2 regions of the Cupriavidus sp. 291-E7 genome follow, and region 2 is predicted to be linked to the other one. Evidence: riboswitches for the same ligand, from Rfam matches in the RefSeq annotation. Region 2 holds a riboswitch; the other holds the start of a gene.
What was found. Region 2 has a riboswitch for glycine ahead of gcvT (glycine cleavage system aminomethyltransferase GcvT). Riboswitches for the same ligand answer to the same signal wherever they lie in the genome.

Region 1 (7,717 bases), on a different contig from region 2:
TGAAGATCCTGATGGTACTCACCTCGCACGACACGCTCGGCAATACGGGCAAGAAAACCGGCTTCTGGCTGGAGGAATTCGCGGCGCCCTACTACGTGTTCAAGGACGCGGGCGTGGACGTTACGCTGGCAACGCCCAAGGGCGGCCAGCCACCCATCGACCCCAAAAGCGACGAACCCGATTTCAAGACGGATTCCACACGCCGCTTTCAGGGCGACCCCGCTGCGCAAAAACACCTGGCCACCACGCTGACGCTCGACCAGGTCAAGGCCGACGACTTCGACGCGGTCTTCTATCCCGGCGGGCATGGCCCGCTGTGGGATCTGACCGATGACAAGCGCTCCATTGCATTGATCGAGGCATTCGATCGCGCGGGCAAGCCGATGGCGCTGGTGTGCCACGCGCCCGGCGTGCTGCGCTACGTCAAGCGTGCGGACGGAGAGCCGCTGGTGAAGGGCCGCAAGGTCACCGGCTTCACCAACACCGAGGAAGAAGCCGTGCAGTTGACCAATGTGGTGCCGTACCTGGTGGAGGACGTGCTGAAGCAGAACGGCGCCCAGTTCTCGCGCACCGATGACTGGGGCAGCTATGCGGTGGTGGATGGTCTGCTGGTGACGGGGCAGAACCCCGCATCATCGGAAGCCGGCGCGCATGCGTTGCTGAAGCTGCTGAAGTAATCGCACTAGCGGGTGCGGCGCGGCTTTGCAGCGTGCCGCACCTCGCGCGTGAATTGCGCGCAGGCATGCGTCATCATGTCTTCGGACCGATAGACCAGGAACACTTCGAAATCGGGCAGTTCATCCAGGATGGGCAGCCGCACCAATGCCTCCGGGTCCAGCTTCAATGGCCCCGTGCCATCGAATACGTATTTCGACCAGACGCTGATCAGGTCGGTCTTGGTCGCCAGTTGCAAACCCAGCAGGTTCGACGCGCTTTGCACGATGCGCTTGGGCATGTCCAGCCGGTGCAGCCGCATCAGGCTGGCGAGCGGACTGCCCGGATCGTCGAGCGGATCGAGCGTCAGCCAGTCGGCATCGAGCAGCGCGCGCAGACGCCGGGCGCGGCGCAGCGGATGACCGGGCCGCACGGCCAGTCCCATGCCGACTGAGAACAAGGGCTCCCACTGCATGCCACCGCCGCCTGGGCCGCCGTTGGTCGAGATCAGCCCCAGGTCGAGCCGCCCTTCACGCAACCCCTCCATGATCTGTTGCGGCCGCAGTTCCTGCGCGCGAAGCGTCACGTTCGGATAGCGCTGCCGGTAGGCCGCCACGGCGTCCGGCAATGCGCCGCTCGATGCCACCGCCGTAAAGCCGATATGAAGCTGCGCCTCGGCGTGGCCGCGAATCGATTCGATGTCTTCCAGCGCATGCCGCAGCTCCTGCTCCACCACGGTGGCGCGCCGAACCAGCGCCAGGCCGTAGGCCGTCAGGCTCACGCCGCGCACCGAGCGCGACATCAGCGTGACACCCAGCTCACGTTCAAGCTCGGCAATCGCTTTCGACAGCGCCGGCTGGGACGTATGCAGGCTGCGCGCGGCCTCATGCATGCTGCCGTGCTGGGCTACCGCCAGCAGCACGCGCAGTTGTTGCAGCTTCATCGGGGTTTCTCCTGATCGCCCGTTTCCCCCATGCCTTGCCGTGGTGCGCGCGTGCGCATTTGCCGTGCACGCCACCTGCGAATGCGCCGCGTAGGTACTAGTCCTGATGGCATGCGGCCGGGGTTGATGACGGTGATTCCATTTCGTTATCACGATGACAATAAATGATTTTCGGTGCGCTGTGTTTGCCGGAATACTCCATCGCCAAGGACGTACGACTTAAGCGATGGATGCCGGGAAGAACGGCTCCACGATTTTCGAAACCCGGTTCGTGGAGCCCCCGACATGAACAACGCAACCTTGCCCGCCGGCACACCGCTGTCCGCTGACGTAGCCGCGGCGCCCGCCGTCCATGCCGCACGGCCAAGCCAGTTCCGCCTCATCGCCGCGTGTTCCATCGGCAACGCGCTGGAGATGTTCGACTTCACGGTCTACAGCTTCTTCTCGCTGCTGATCGGCAAGCTGTTCTTTCCTTCGGATAGTCCGTACGGGTCGCTGCTACTCGCCGTCGCCACGTTCGGCATCGGCTTCGTCATGCGTCCGCTGGGCGGCGTGGTGATCGGCAACTATGCGGATCGCCGTGGTCGCAAGGCGGCCATGACGCTGACGATCGGGCTGATGGTGATCGGTACGTTGTGTATTGCGCTGGCACCCACGTACGCCACGGCGGGCGTGTGGGGATCGTTGACGATCCTCGCGGGCCGCCTGCTGCAGGGCTTTTCGCTTGGCGGCGAGATCGGCGCGTCTACCGCGATGCTGATGGAAGGTGGCGACGTGAAAAGCCGTGGCTGGCGCGTAAGCTGGCAAATCGGCAGCCAGGGTATTTCCGCGCTGGCCGGCGCTGCCACCGGCGCCACGCTCTACGCGCTGCTGTCCACCGACGCGCTGGAAAGCTGGGGCTGGCGTGTGCCGTTCCTGCTGGGCCTGTTGATTGCACCCGTGGGCCTTTACATCCGCGCCAATCTCGATGAAACGCACGAGGCCGACGCGCACGCGCCAAGCCCCGTCGGCGAACTGTTCCGACGCCATGCCGGCAAGGTGGTGCTCGGCATTCTGGCCGGAACCGCGGGCACGGCGACGATGTACCTGGTGGTGTTCTTCATGCCGACGTACATGATTCGCGTGCTGCATATGCCGGCGTCGCTGTCGTATCTGTCCGGCTGTGTCACGGGCGTCACGCTGCTGGTCGTCTCGCTGGCCGCCGGCACGCTGGCGGACCGGCTCCCCCGGCGCAAGCCGCTGGTTGCCGGATCGCTGCTGTTCAGCCTGATCGCCGTCTATCCCGCGTTCTGGCTGATGAACCACTACCCAAGCGTGCCGTTGGTGCTGTGCCTGTCCGCCCTGCTCACGGCCAGCATCAACCTCGGCACCACGCCACTGTTCCTGATGCTGCTGGAAATGCTGCCGGCCGGCGTACGGGCGACTGGCCTGGCCGTGATCTATAGCGTGGGAGTCACCGTGTTCGGCGGCTCGTCGCAATTCATCGTCACCTGGCTGCTGGCAAAGACCGGCAACCCGATGTCACCGGCCTTCTACATGATGGCGTGCGGGGTACTGGCGTTGACCGCCGTGCTGCGCATTGCCGAGAAACGCGAACACTGAACCTCTGCGAGACCGAAACCATGACCCGCGAACCGACCCTGACGCCGTTCCAGCTCCTGCCGCACCTGCTGCCCGCCATCGACACCGAAACCTTCGTCGATATCCGCCGGCAGATTCACGCCCAACCCGAGCTTGGCTTCGAAGTAGGCGCCACCAGCCGGCTGGTGGCGACGCTACTGGAAAGCTGGGGCTACGACGTGCACACCGGCATCGGCAAAAGCGGCGTGGTGGGGCAACTCAAGGTGGGCAATGGCACACGGCGGCTGGGCATTCGCGCCGACATGGATGCCTTGCCGATTGTCGAAGCCACGGGCCTGCCCTACGCCAGCAAGACGCCTGGGCGCATGCATGCATGCGGTCACGACGGACACACCGCGATCCTGCTGGCCGCGGCCAAGGCGCTGGCCGATTCGCGCAGCTTCGACGGCACGCTGAACCTGATTTTCCAGCCCGACGAAGAGAACCTGTGCGGCGCGCGCGCGATGATCGACGATGGCCTGTTCGAGCGTTTTCCGTGCGACGCCGTGTTTGCACTGCACAACATGCCCGGCGTGCCCGCCGGATCGTTTCGCGTGCTCGAAGGTCCGGTGAGCCTATCGTCCGACGTTGCCGACGTCACGATTCGCGGCGTTGGCGGCCACGGTGCGATGCCGCATCGATCGAAGGACCCGATCGCGGCATCGGCCGCGATCATCACGGCACTGCAGACCGTGGTGGCGCGCAACGTCGCGCCTGACGACACCGCCGTGGTTTCGGTCGGCTTCATCCACGCCGGTGCCACGCACAACGTGATTCCCGAAGAAGTCAAAATTGGCCTGAATGTGCGCGCCGCGCGCCCCGAAACCCGCGCACTGGTGGAAGCACGCATCTACGAGATCGTGAGCCTGACCGCGCAGGCACACGGTGTGACGGCGCAGATCGACTATCGCCAGCTCACACCGCCGATGGTCAACGCGGCGGCACCCACGGCGCTGGCGCAGGAAGTCTGCACGGAACTCGTTGGCGCGGATCAGGTGGTGACGCACGCACCCAAGGGGCTGAACGGCAGCGAGGACTTCGCATGGATGCTCAATGCCGTACCGGGCTGCTACCTGATCCTCGGCAACGGCGAGGGCGAGTTCGGCGGCTGCATGGTGCACAACCCCGGCTACGACTTCAACGACCAGGTATTGCCGCTCGGTGCCGCCGCCTGGGTGCGGCTGGCGCAACGCTTTCTGACTGCCCAGCCCTGACCATGCTGGAAATCCCGATAGCGGATTCCTGAAGTTCTGTGGCATAGTTGCCACCGCTGTATCCCGCGATCTCGGGAGAGTCCGTGCCTGCCATCAGGCAGCACGGCGCCGAAGGAGCAACCGCCCCGGAAACTCTCAGGCAAAAGGACCGGTATCGCCAGTGCACTCTGAAGAACCCCCGGCTTGTACGTCGGCCGGTGGTACCGAAGGAGCAAGCGATGCCCGTTTTTTCACGCGGCATTGCGAATCTCTCAGGTCAAGGACAGAGGGGGCGTCCGCGTAGCGCATGGTGCGCCGTGGACTGCCACCCCATGACGTCCTGGAAGACCTTCCACATGAAAACCATTGCAGTGATCGGCGGCGGTATTACCGGCGTCACGACCGCTTACGCCCTCTCCAAACGCGGCTTCTCCGTTACGCTGTTCGAGCGGCATCGCTATGCCGCGATGGAAACGTCCTTCGCCAACGGCGGGCAGTTGTCGGCATCGAATGCCGAAGTCTGGACGCACTGGTCCACCCTGGCCAAGGGCATCAAGTGGATGCTGCGCGCCGATGCACCGTTGCTGGTGAACCCGCGCCCCTCGTGGCACAAGTTGAGCTGGTTTGCCGAATTCATCGCGTCGATTCCGCACTACCGTGCCAATACGGTCGAGACGGCACGGCTGGCCGTTGCGGCACGCGAGCACCTGTTTGCCTGGGCGCAGGCCGAAGGCATCGACTTCGACCTGAAGCAGCGCGGCATCCTGCATATCTATCGGGACAAGTCGGGGTTCGAACATGCCGGCCGCGTGTCGAAGCTGCTGGCCGATGGCGGGCTGGAACGCCGGCCGGTCACGCCGGAAGAGATGCGTGACATCGAGCCGACTCTGGCCGGCACCTACTACGGCGGCTACTACACCGAGAGCGATTCCACCGGCGATATCCACAAGTTCACCAGCGGACTGGCCACTGCGATCCGGCGCCTGGGCGTGCAGACGCTGTACAACCAGGACGTGCGTTCCGTATCGACCACTGGCAGGCGCGTGACCGTGGTATCGGCGGAAGATAACCTGCCGACGTCGCGCGACTTCGACGGCGTGGTGATTTGCGCGGGCGTAGCCAGCCGCGGCTTTGCCCGGCAGCTTGGCGACCGCGTCAACATCTATCCGGTCAAGGGCTACTCGATCACCGTGAATCTGAACGATGCCGAAAGCCAGGCGAGCGCGCCGACCGTGAGCCTGCTCGACGACGAGACCAAGCTCGTGACCAGCCGTCTGGGTGTGGACCGGTTCCGCGTGGCCGGCACGGCCGAGTTCAACGGCGTCAACCGCGATATCCGCGCCGACCGTATTCGTCCGCTGATCGACTGGGTGCAGCAGTGCTTCCCGGGCGTGAGCACACGCAGCGTGGTGCCCTGGGCCGGGTTGCGCCCGATGATGCCGAACATGATGCCGCGCGTTGGGCGTGGGCATGCGGCCAACGTGTTCTACAACACGGGGCATGGGCATCTGGGCTGGACATTGTCGGCGGTGACGGCCGAGATGGTGGGCGATGTGGTGCGGCAGGCGGTGCCGCAGGACGGGTGCGTGGCCGTTGGCGGAGGCGCAAGCGGCGTGGCGGCTTGAGGCGCTGACCCTCTCGCCCGGCCCCTCTCCCGCGCAGCGGGAGAGGGGAGAACTCCCGACGCTGCATCGATGGCCTGGCCAAAATGAAAAAAGCCCTGCTCAATGAGCAGGGCTTTTGAATTGGTGCCCAGAAGAGGACTCGAACCTCCACAGTGTTGCCACCGCTAGGACCTGAACCTAGTGCGTCTACCAATTCCGCCATCTGGGCTTCGTTTCGCTGCATTGCTGCTGCGACGCGAGCCGCGAATTCTACAGAAGCTTTCGGAATTTGCAAGCCCTTTTTCAACCGGCCTCGATATCAACTGTTCTGCACCCCCAGATACACGCTGGCGTCGAGCACATAACGATTCCGGCCAGCACGCTTGGCGCGGTACATCGCACTGTCGGCGCGATGCAGCAGCGGCTCCAGCCGCGCGGCCTCCGGTACCGCGCACACGGCGCCCACGCTGATCGTCACATACGGCTGCACAGGCGTGCCGTTGTGCGGAATGCCAAGTTCGCGCACGGCCGCCACCATGCTGCGCGCAATGCCGCGCGTTTCTTTCATCGAGGAATCGGGCAACACCACGGCGAATTCCTCGCCGCCAAGGCGCGTGCAGAACTGCGCGCCGCGCAGTACGCCAGTCAGCGCCGCCGCCACTTGCCGCAGGCATTCGTCACCACGTGGATGTCCGTAAAGATCGTTGAATTGCTTGAACAGATCGACGTCCAGGATCAGCAGCCCGAGTTCCGTGCCGCGCTCAAACGCACGCGCCACAGCTTCGTGTGACTCGCGCTGGAAGTAGCGCCGGTTCGGAATGCCGGTCAGCGCGTCGATGTCGAGGTCCGCCTGTACGCGCGACAACTGCTCCGTGGTTTCGCCGAGCTGGGTGGCCAGTGCCAGCTCGCGCGACTGGTAGCGGCTGATGTCGCGCATGAACACGAGCAGACCGATCTGTTTGCCATCCATGCGACGTACCGGTTCCACCGCCACTTCGTACCCGGCCCCGTCCGGAATGACGGGCGACACCTCGCCCGCTGCGTTCAATGCGTCGTGCCAGATCGATGGCGGAATCTGCCCACGGCACAACTCCGGCACCAGCCGTGCGGCAGCAGGATTGAATTCCACGATACGCCCATCGGCGCCCAGGATCACGCAGCCCTCGCGGATCGTGTCGAATACGCGGAGCCGCGCATAGTGCCCCGTATCGTCGAGGTGCGTGCGCAGCGCACAGAACCAGACCAGCAACGTCATCAACGAAAACGTGGCGGGCGTCAGGTCGCCGCCCAGCGGACTGGTCCAGCGATACAGGTAGGCGATATGCGTGACCAGCGGCAACATCAGCCCGGCCATCAGCACGTTGCGGCCGCGCACTGACAACGCGGCGTTCGGCACTTCGGCCGTGGCCAGAAAGTACATGCTCAGACCGAGCATCGCGTACGTCCAGGCCGCCGCGGCGGTATAGCCGATGCCGTGATGGAATACCGCGCCAGGCGCCACGCCCGGTGGCATCCGCTCGATCGTGGTCCAGATCAGATGGTGGCGCTCATTGGTAAAGACCAGCACGAGCGTCAGCAATGCCGCAAACACCGGCACCCACAGCATCGACCAGGGCACCACAAAGCGCGGGCGGCTCAGGTGAACCATCGCCACCAGCCAGCCAATCGGCACGGCCACGATGCCCACATACTGCAGCTTGGCC
Region 2 (7,717 bases):
CGCGGGCGGAATGCCGGGACCGCTATCGCAGACGTCGATCGACACGCGCTCGGGGCTATCGGTCAGGATGATGTGCGCGGCGCCGCCATAGCGGTGCGCGTTCTCCACAAGGTTCACCACCGCGCGCCGGAGTTCGGTCGGATAGGCCAGCAGCGGCGCGGCATCGCCGGACAGCCGCACGTCCTGCCCGATTTCCTGCGCATCGTCGACAACGGCCTGCAGCAAGGCCAGCACGTCCACGCGCTGGCGCGGGCCCGTGGCATCGTCACGCTCGCGCAGGTAGTACAGCGTGGCATCGATCAGGCCGTTCATCTCGGCCAGATCCTGGCGCAGCCGATAGCGCACGTCGTTGTCTTCGACGCGTTCGATGCGCAGGCTCATGCGTGTCAGCGGCGTGCGCAGGTCATGCGAAACCGCGGCCAGAAAACGCGACTGCTGCGCGAGCTGCGTGCGGATGCGCTGCTGCATCAGGTTCAGCGCGTGCGTGGCATCGCGGGCTTCCGCCGGACCGGTGTCTTCATCGAGCGGCGGCGCGTGCACGTCCTGCGCCAGGCGGTTGGCTCCGCTGGCCAGTTGCTGCACTGGCCGCGCCAGCAGGCGGGCGCCCACCCAGGACGCGATCAGGATGGCCGCCAGCTGGAACAGCAACCCCAGATGCGGTGGCCAGATGCCACGGATATGGAATCCCTTTGGCGGCCCCGGCGGCCAATCGCCAGGACGGCGTTCGCGGAACGCTTCGGGACGCAGCGGCGGGCCATCGAAGTCGAACGGTTCATTGCCGCGCATGCCAGGCGGCGGGCCCGGTGGATGGTCGGGCATGAACACGCCTTCGAGCGGGTTGGGCGGCGGGCCGGGCAGCAGCCGGCCGGCGGCTTCGGCTTCGGAGGCGGCCCGGCGCATGCGCTCCATGTAGCGCTCCGATCCCGGGCGTGGAAACACGCTCTCGATCACGGTCACGCCCAGCACGTGCACGGCCAGCATGATGGCGGTCATCACGAAGAACAACCGCATGAACATCGAATTGAACCGGCGGCGCCGGGCCGGTTCGCCGGCGCGCGGGTCCGGACGCACAACCGATGCGCCGTCAGCCGACGGCGGCGTCGCAGCAGCCATGCCGTCAGTGCTCCACGTTGCCGGTGAAGACGTAGCCTTCGCCGCGCACGGTGCGGATCAGCGACGAGTCGCGCGGATCGTCACGCAGCTTCTGGCGCAGGCGCGATACCAGCAGATCGATACTGCGGTCGAACACATCAAGGTCGCGGCCGCGCGCATTGTTGATCAGCATTTCGCGGTCGAGCACCCGGTTCGGGTTCTCGATAAAGGTCAGCAGCAGGCGGAATTCCGCATTGGACAGCGGCACTACGGTCTCTTCGGCATCGACGAGCTGGCGCAGCGTCGCATTCAGGCGCCAGCATCCGAAACGCATCTCGTGACCGCCAGCGGCGGGCGTCGTCCGGCGCACCTCGCCACGGCTGCGGCGCAGCACGGTGTGGATGCGAGCCACCAGCTCGCGCATTTCAAACGGCTTGGTCACGTAGTCGTCCGCGCCCACCTCCAGACCCACCACGCGGTCGGCCAGCTCGGCGCGCGCGGTCAGCATGATCACTGGCAGGTCGCTGCGCTCGCGGATTTCCCGGCACAGCGTCAGGCCGTTCTCGCCCGGCAGCGAGAGATCCAGGATCACAAGGTCGTACTCCTGCGTACCCAGCGCTGCGCGCATTGCCGTGCCACCCTCGGCACCTTCCGCCTCCATACCGAAAGTGGCCAGGTATTCGGCAAGCATGGTGCGGATCTGGGGATCGTCGTCGACGATCAGCAGGCGGATGGGCAGGTTTTGCGACAGGTCCATGTGGTGTGGAAATAAGAAAGACGCGGAAATTCCGAGCGGCCAATGTACCAGCCAGGAGATTACAGGCGATGCCGGCTTTGTATCAAAGTTGATACGTGCGGAAAGGGCCACATGTGGCCTGCCCCGTGCCACGAAGGTGGTGGCGCTGGCGCTGTGTGCCGGCCGGAGAAAAATACGCTCCCGGTGCTGCCGCATCCGGGAGCGTTCAACAGGGAAGAAGCCGGGCTCGCATGCGCCCAGCCGCACCGCAACCGAAGGGCGGGCACGGTGCGTCGCAGGAACGCCGAGACGTTCTCACGCGGTGGCAATCGTAGTAAGGCTGTACTCCGGCGTCTTGTCGGCCTTGTATCAACGTCAGCTTGCGGCAGGCTTGTTGAGCAGCGCCTTCAGGCCGGCGAGCCGATCCTTCGGACTCATGGCAGGCATCGCGTCCTGCGGTGCGGGGCCATCCTCCAGTTTCATCTCGGCGATGAAGCGGGACGGCTCGACCGAATAGGTTTCGCGCGCGCGCTTGCGCTTCTTGCACCAGCTGATCTGCAGGCTGCGTTGCGCGCGCGTGATGCCCACATACATCAGGCGGCGCTCTTCCTCGATCTTGTCGTCGCCAAGGTCTTCGTCCTCGCGGGTGTGGGGCAGGATGCCCTCTTCCACGCCCACCAGGAACACGTGCGGATATTCGAGGCCTTTCGATGCATGCAGCGTCGACAGTCTTACCGCGTCAGGATCTTCCTCGCGGCCTTCGAGCATGCTCATCAGCGCCACGGTCTGCGTCAGTTCCAGCAGGTTCTTGCCTTCGTCGCCAAAACCATCGGCGTTGTCGAAGCCGGTAGCCTCGCCCTCGCCATCCGCTTCGGGTCGCGTGCCCTTGCGCTTGAGCCAGTCCAGGAATTCCAGCGTGTTGGTCCAGCGCGACTGCGCCTGGCGTTCGTCGAACGTGTCGTACAGGTAGGCCTCGTAGTGGATGCCTTCCATCAGATCGTCCAGCACGACGGTCGCTGGGTCCTTGGCGGCACGGTCGGCCAGCCGCACCATCGATTCGCAGAACACACGCAGCGGTTCCAGCTGGCGCGGCTGCAGCTTGGCCTCGATACCGCCCATCATCGCCGCCTCGAACAGCGAAACCTTGGCCTGGCCCGCGAACGTGCCCAGCACTTCGAGCGTGGTATTGCCCACGCCACGGCGCGGCGTGGTAATGGCGCGGATGAATGCGGGATCGTCGTCGGGGTTAGCGATCAGGCGCAGGTAGGCGCAGATGTCCTTGATCTCGGCCTTGTCGAAGAAGCTCTGGCCACCGGACAGCACATAGGGAATCCGCTCGCGCCGCAGGATCTGCTCGAACAGCCGCGCCTGGTGATTGCCGCGATAGAGAATCGCATAGTCTCGAAACTGCGCCCGACGCTCGAACTTGTGCGCGGATAGCCGGAACACCACCGACTCCGCCTCGTGCTCTTCGTCGTTCATCGGATGCACCGCGATCGGATCGCCCATACCATGCTCGGACCACAGCTTCTTGTCGAACAACTTGGGGTTGTTCGCAATCACCGCGTTGGCCGCTTCGAGAATGCGCACGGTCGAGCGATAGTTCTGTTCGAGCTTGACGACCTTGAGGTCCGGGAAATCGGTCTGCAGCAGGCGCAGGTTATCCAGCGTGGCGCCGCGCCAGCCGTAGATGGCCTGGTCGTCGTCGCCCACGGCCGTAAAGGCCGGTGCGCGCAGGTGCGACCCGCCGGCCAGCAGCTTCAGCAACTGGTACTGGCACGCGTTGGTGTCCTGGTATTCGTCCACCAGGAAATAGCGCAGGCGGTTCTGCCATTTCAGCCGCACGGCTTCATCGCGTGCGAACAGCTCGGCGGGCAGCCGGATCAGATCGTCGAAATCCACCGCCTGATACGCGTGCAGCGTGGCCACGTAGTTGCGATAGACCATCGCCGCCTGATGCTCGTCGGCATTGGCGGCCTGCGCCAGCGCGGTCTCCGGATCGACCATGCCGTTCTTCCACAGCGAGATCGTGCCTTGCACGCTGCGGATCAGCTTCTTGTCGGTGGTGGCGAGCTGCTCCTGCACGAGCCCGAAACAGTCGTCCGAATCCATGATCGAGAACTGCGGCTTCAACCCGACATGCTCGGCTTCCATGCGCAAGATTTGCACGCCAAGCGAGTGAAACGTACAAACCGTCAGCTGCTTGAGTGGAATGCGCTTCCCTTCGCGCGTGGTCTTGCCTTCCATCAGCTTGCCGATGCGTTCCTGCATCTCCTTGGCCGCCTTGTTCGTAAAAGTGACGGCGGCGATGTGACGCGGTTCGAACCCCTTGTCCTCAATCAGGTGCGCAATCTTTTGCGTAATCACGCGCGTCTTGCCGGAGCCGGCGCCAGCCAGCACAAGGCAGGGGCCGTCCAGGTAGCGAACCGCTTCGGATTGCGCGGCGTTGAGTCCGTGGGTCATGGGGCAGGGAAACGATGCAGGCGGGATGTATCAAGGCGCACGTGCGACGCGGCGCGCCAAAGGCGTCGATGTTAACACGCGCTTCATGTCTTTCAGCCCGGTGTCGGACAGCGTCCGACAAGCGGCGTTTCAGGCTGGTAACAATCGTAAAGCGGGGGCACGCGGGGCACGGAGCTTGCCTCTTACCTTGCACGACCGCGCGGGTCTCGCGCGTTGCGCGACCGGTTCGGACCACCAGACCAAACACATCGAAACGATGACAAACCATTGAAAAGAAGGAGCCATCATGAAGACGCTTCGCACACTTTCCAAGGTCGCGCTGATTGGTGCCGTGCTGGCTGGCTTTGCCGGCTGCGCGGACATGACCCCGAAACAACGGAACACGGCAATCGGCGCGGGCGCCGGTGCGCTGGGTGGTGCCGTACTGACCGACGGTAGCGCGCTCGGCACGCTGGGCGGCGCCGCGGTGGGTGGCGTGGTCGGCAACGTCGTGACGAAGGACCGCCGCTAATTCGCCGGCCTGGGGGCGAGACCTGCCGTCGGCGTCAGGTGTGTTTGACAAAGGCAGACCGGTCCCGTACATTCTCGCGCATCCGGCCGGGAGAGCGCGCAGCGACTGCGCCGCCGAAGGGGAACTACCCAAAAACTCTCAGGCACCACGGACCGACCGGATCGGCATGCAACATGCACACGATGCATGCCGCACTCTGGAGAGCGACATCCGCCACTGCCATGCAGGGTGAGCATGTCCACCGAAGGGGCGCACGGAGCCTACGCGCAAGCGAGGGTCCGTAATCTCTCAGGTATCGAGGACAGAGGGGTCATCCGCCGCAGCGGATTGGTTGCACATTGGTGCGCCGATCGTTGCGGCGGATGACCCTTTTTTCGTTTTCGAACCGCCCCCGAGGATATTCATGACGCTCCAGGCCACGCCCCTCAACGCTATTCATCGCGCCCTCGGCGCCCGCATGGTCGACTTCGGCGGCTGGGACATGCCGGTCAACTATGGCTCGCAGATCGAGGAACACAACGCCGTGCGCGCCGATGCCGGCATGTTCGACGTATCGCACATGTGCGTGGTCGACCTGCATGGCGCCAACACGCGCGCCTTCCTGCGCGGGCTGCTGGCCAACAACGTGGACAAGCTGCAGACGGCGGGCAAGGCACTGTATTCGTGCATGCTCGACCAGAAAGGCGGCGTCATCGACGACCTGATCGTCTACTTCTTTGCCGAGGACCACTTCCGCCTGGTGGTGAACGCCAGCACGGCCGTCGGCGATATCGAATGGATCCGGTCGCGCAATGCGGCCACCGGCAGCGACGTGACGATCACGCCGCGCCGTGGCGACGTGGCCCCGGCCGGCGCCGGTAATCTGGCCATCGTGGCCGTCCAGGGTCCGAACGCACGCGCCAAGGTTTATCAAGCCTTCCCCTCCACCCAGCCCGCCGATGCACTGAAGCCGTTCAACGCGCTGGTCGTGCAAGACCCGGAAATGGGCGAGCTGATGGTCGCACGCACCGGGTACACCGGCGAAGACGGCTTCGAGCTGGTGGTGCCGGCCGAGAACGTCGCCGGTATCTGGGAAAAGCTGTCCGCCGCCGGCGTACGCCCGGCTGGTCTCGGCGCGCGCGACACGCTGCGCCTGGAAGCCGGCATGAATCTGTACGGCCAGGACATGGACATCAACACCTCGCCGCTCGACGCGGGCCTGGCCTGGACCGTCGACCTGCAAAGCGAGCGCGATTTCTTCGGCAAATCGGCCCTGCTGGCCGGCGGCCAGAAGCAGACATTCGCGGGCCTGATCCTGCGCGACAAGGGCGGCGTGCTGCGCGCGCACCAGAAAGTCATCACCGCGGCCGGCGACGGCGAAATCACCAGCGGCACGTTCAGCCCGAGCCTGCAGCAGTCGATCGCGTTCGCCCGCCTGCCGAAGGACGTGGTGCCCGGCACCGACGTCCAGGTCGAGATTCGTGACCGCAAACTGACCGCTACTGTGGTTAAACTGCCGTTTGTGCGCAATGGCAAGGCACTCGTGAGCTGAGGCATCGCCCGGCTTCACACCCAACGGTCGCCCTTCCACCCGTCCGCTCGAGCCCAACCTGCTGCGGACCGGGTGCTTGAAACAAGAAACACACTGAATTGACGGAGAACCTCATGAACTTCCCCGCTGACCTGAAGTACACCGAGTCGCACGAATGGGTGCGCGTTGAGTCCGACGGCACGCTGACGATCGGCATCACCGACCACGCACAGGACGCCCTGGGCGACATCGTCTTCCTGGAACTGCCTGAAGTGGGCAAGTCGGTTGGCGCCGGCGACGCGCTCGCCGTGGTCGAGTCCGTAAAGGCGGCCTCCGACATCTACGCGCCGGTGGCCGGCGAAGTGATCGCGGTCAACGACGCCGCTTCGGCCTCGCCGGAATCGGTCAACACCAACGCGTTCGACGCGTGGCTGTTCAAGCTGAAGCCGGCCAACGCCGACGACGTGAACGGCCTGATGAACGCCGACGCCTACAAGGCCAGCGTCGGCGCCTGATTGCGCTGACAGTTTGATGCCGCGCGCGGCGGCCAGGCCGACCACCTGCCGCCGCCCGCTCGACGAGACCCCTTGCCATGAACGCCCCGCTTCCCATGAATGCAGCCGCCCAAGCACGGCCCACGCTGGCCGAACTGGAGGCGCGCGACGCCTTCGCCGCCCGCCATATCGGCCCCGATGCCGCCGAACAGCAGCACATGCTCAAGGTCCTTGGTTTCGACAGCCGCACCGCGCTGATCGATGCCGTGGTACCCGCCGCCATCCGCCGCCGCGACGGCATGTCGCTGGGCGAGTTCACCGCGCCACTGACCGAGGAAGCCGCGCTTGCACGGCTGCGCGGCCTGGCCAACAAGAACCGCGTGCTCAAGAGCTTCATCGGCCAGGGCTACTACAACACGCTCACGCCGGGCGTGGTGCTGCGCAACATCTTCGAAAACCCTGCCTGGTACACCGCGTACACGCCGTACCAGCCCGAAATCTCGCAGGGCCGTCTGGAAGCGATGCTGAACTTCCAGCAGATGATCACGGACCTGACCGGCCTGGACATTGCCAATGCGTCGATGCTCGACGAAGGCACCGCCGCCGCCGAGGCCATGACGCTGCTGCAGCGCGTGAACAAGCACGCATCGAACACGTTCTACGTGGCTGACGACGTGCTGCCGCAAACGCTGGAAGTGGTACGCACGCGCGCGCTGCCGCTGGGCATCGAGGTCAAGGTCGGCCCCGCCGCGGACGCCGCGCAGGCGCATGCCTTCGGCGTGCTGCTGCAATACCCCGGCGTGAATGGCGATGTGAACGACTACCGCGCCATTGCCGATGCGGTGCATGCCGCTGGTGGCCTGGTGGTGGCCGCCGCCGACCTGCTGGCGCTGACGCTGATCGCCGCGCCG

Region 1: it holds a riboswitch for glycine, as region 2 does, so the genes downstream of both, AC3FLX_RS01750 (D-amino acid dehydrogenase) here and gcvT (glycine cleavage system aminomethyltransferase GcvT) in region 2, are expected to answer to the same signal.

The regions. Positions count from the first base shown of each region.
Region 1 covers NZ_JBYOJV010000001.1:377,803-385,519, reverse strand. The annotation lists gene AC3FLX_RS01770 (type 1 glutamine amidotransferase domain-containing protein) at 1-677, shown strand, start outside; gene AC3FLX_RS01765 (LysR family transcriptional regulator) at 683-1,597, opposite strand; gene AC3FLX_RS01760 (MFS transporter) at 1,883-3,199, shown strand; gene AC3FLX_RS01755 (M20 aminoacylase family protein) at 3,220-4,431, shown strand; glycine riboswitch at 4,494-4,592, shown strand; glycine riboswitch at 4,593-4,707, shown strand; gene AC3FLX_RS01750 (D-amino acid dehydrogenase) at 4,767-6,035, shown strand; tRNA gene AC3FLX_RS01745 (tRNA-Leu) at 6,157-6,243, opposite strand; gene AC3FLX_RS01740 (histidine kinase N-terminal 7TM domain-containing protein) at 6,334-7,717, opposite strand, start outside.
Region 2 covers NZ_JBYOJV010000007.1:168,788-176,504, reverse strand. The annotation lists gene AC3FLX_RS14495 (ATP-binding protein) at 1-1,113, opposite strand, end outside; gene AC3FLX_RS14490 (response regulator) at 1,118-1,849, opposite strand; gene AC3FLX_RS14485 (UvrD-helicase domain-containing protein) at 2,204-4,291, opposite strand; gene AC3FLX_RS14480 (YMGG-like glycine zipper-containing protein) at 4,578-4,802, shown strand; glycine riboswitch at 4,880-4,967, shown strand; glycine riboswitch at 4,989-5,117, shown strand; gene gcvT (glycine cleavage system aminomethyltransferase GcvT) at 5,206-6,333, shown strand; gene gcvH (glycine cleavage system protein GcvH) at 6,447-6,827, shown strand; gene gcvP (aminomethyl-transferring glycine dehydrogenase) at 6,905-7,717, shown strand, end outside.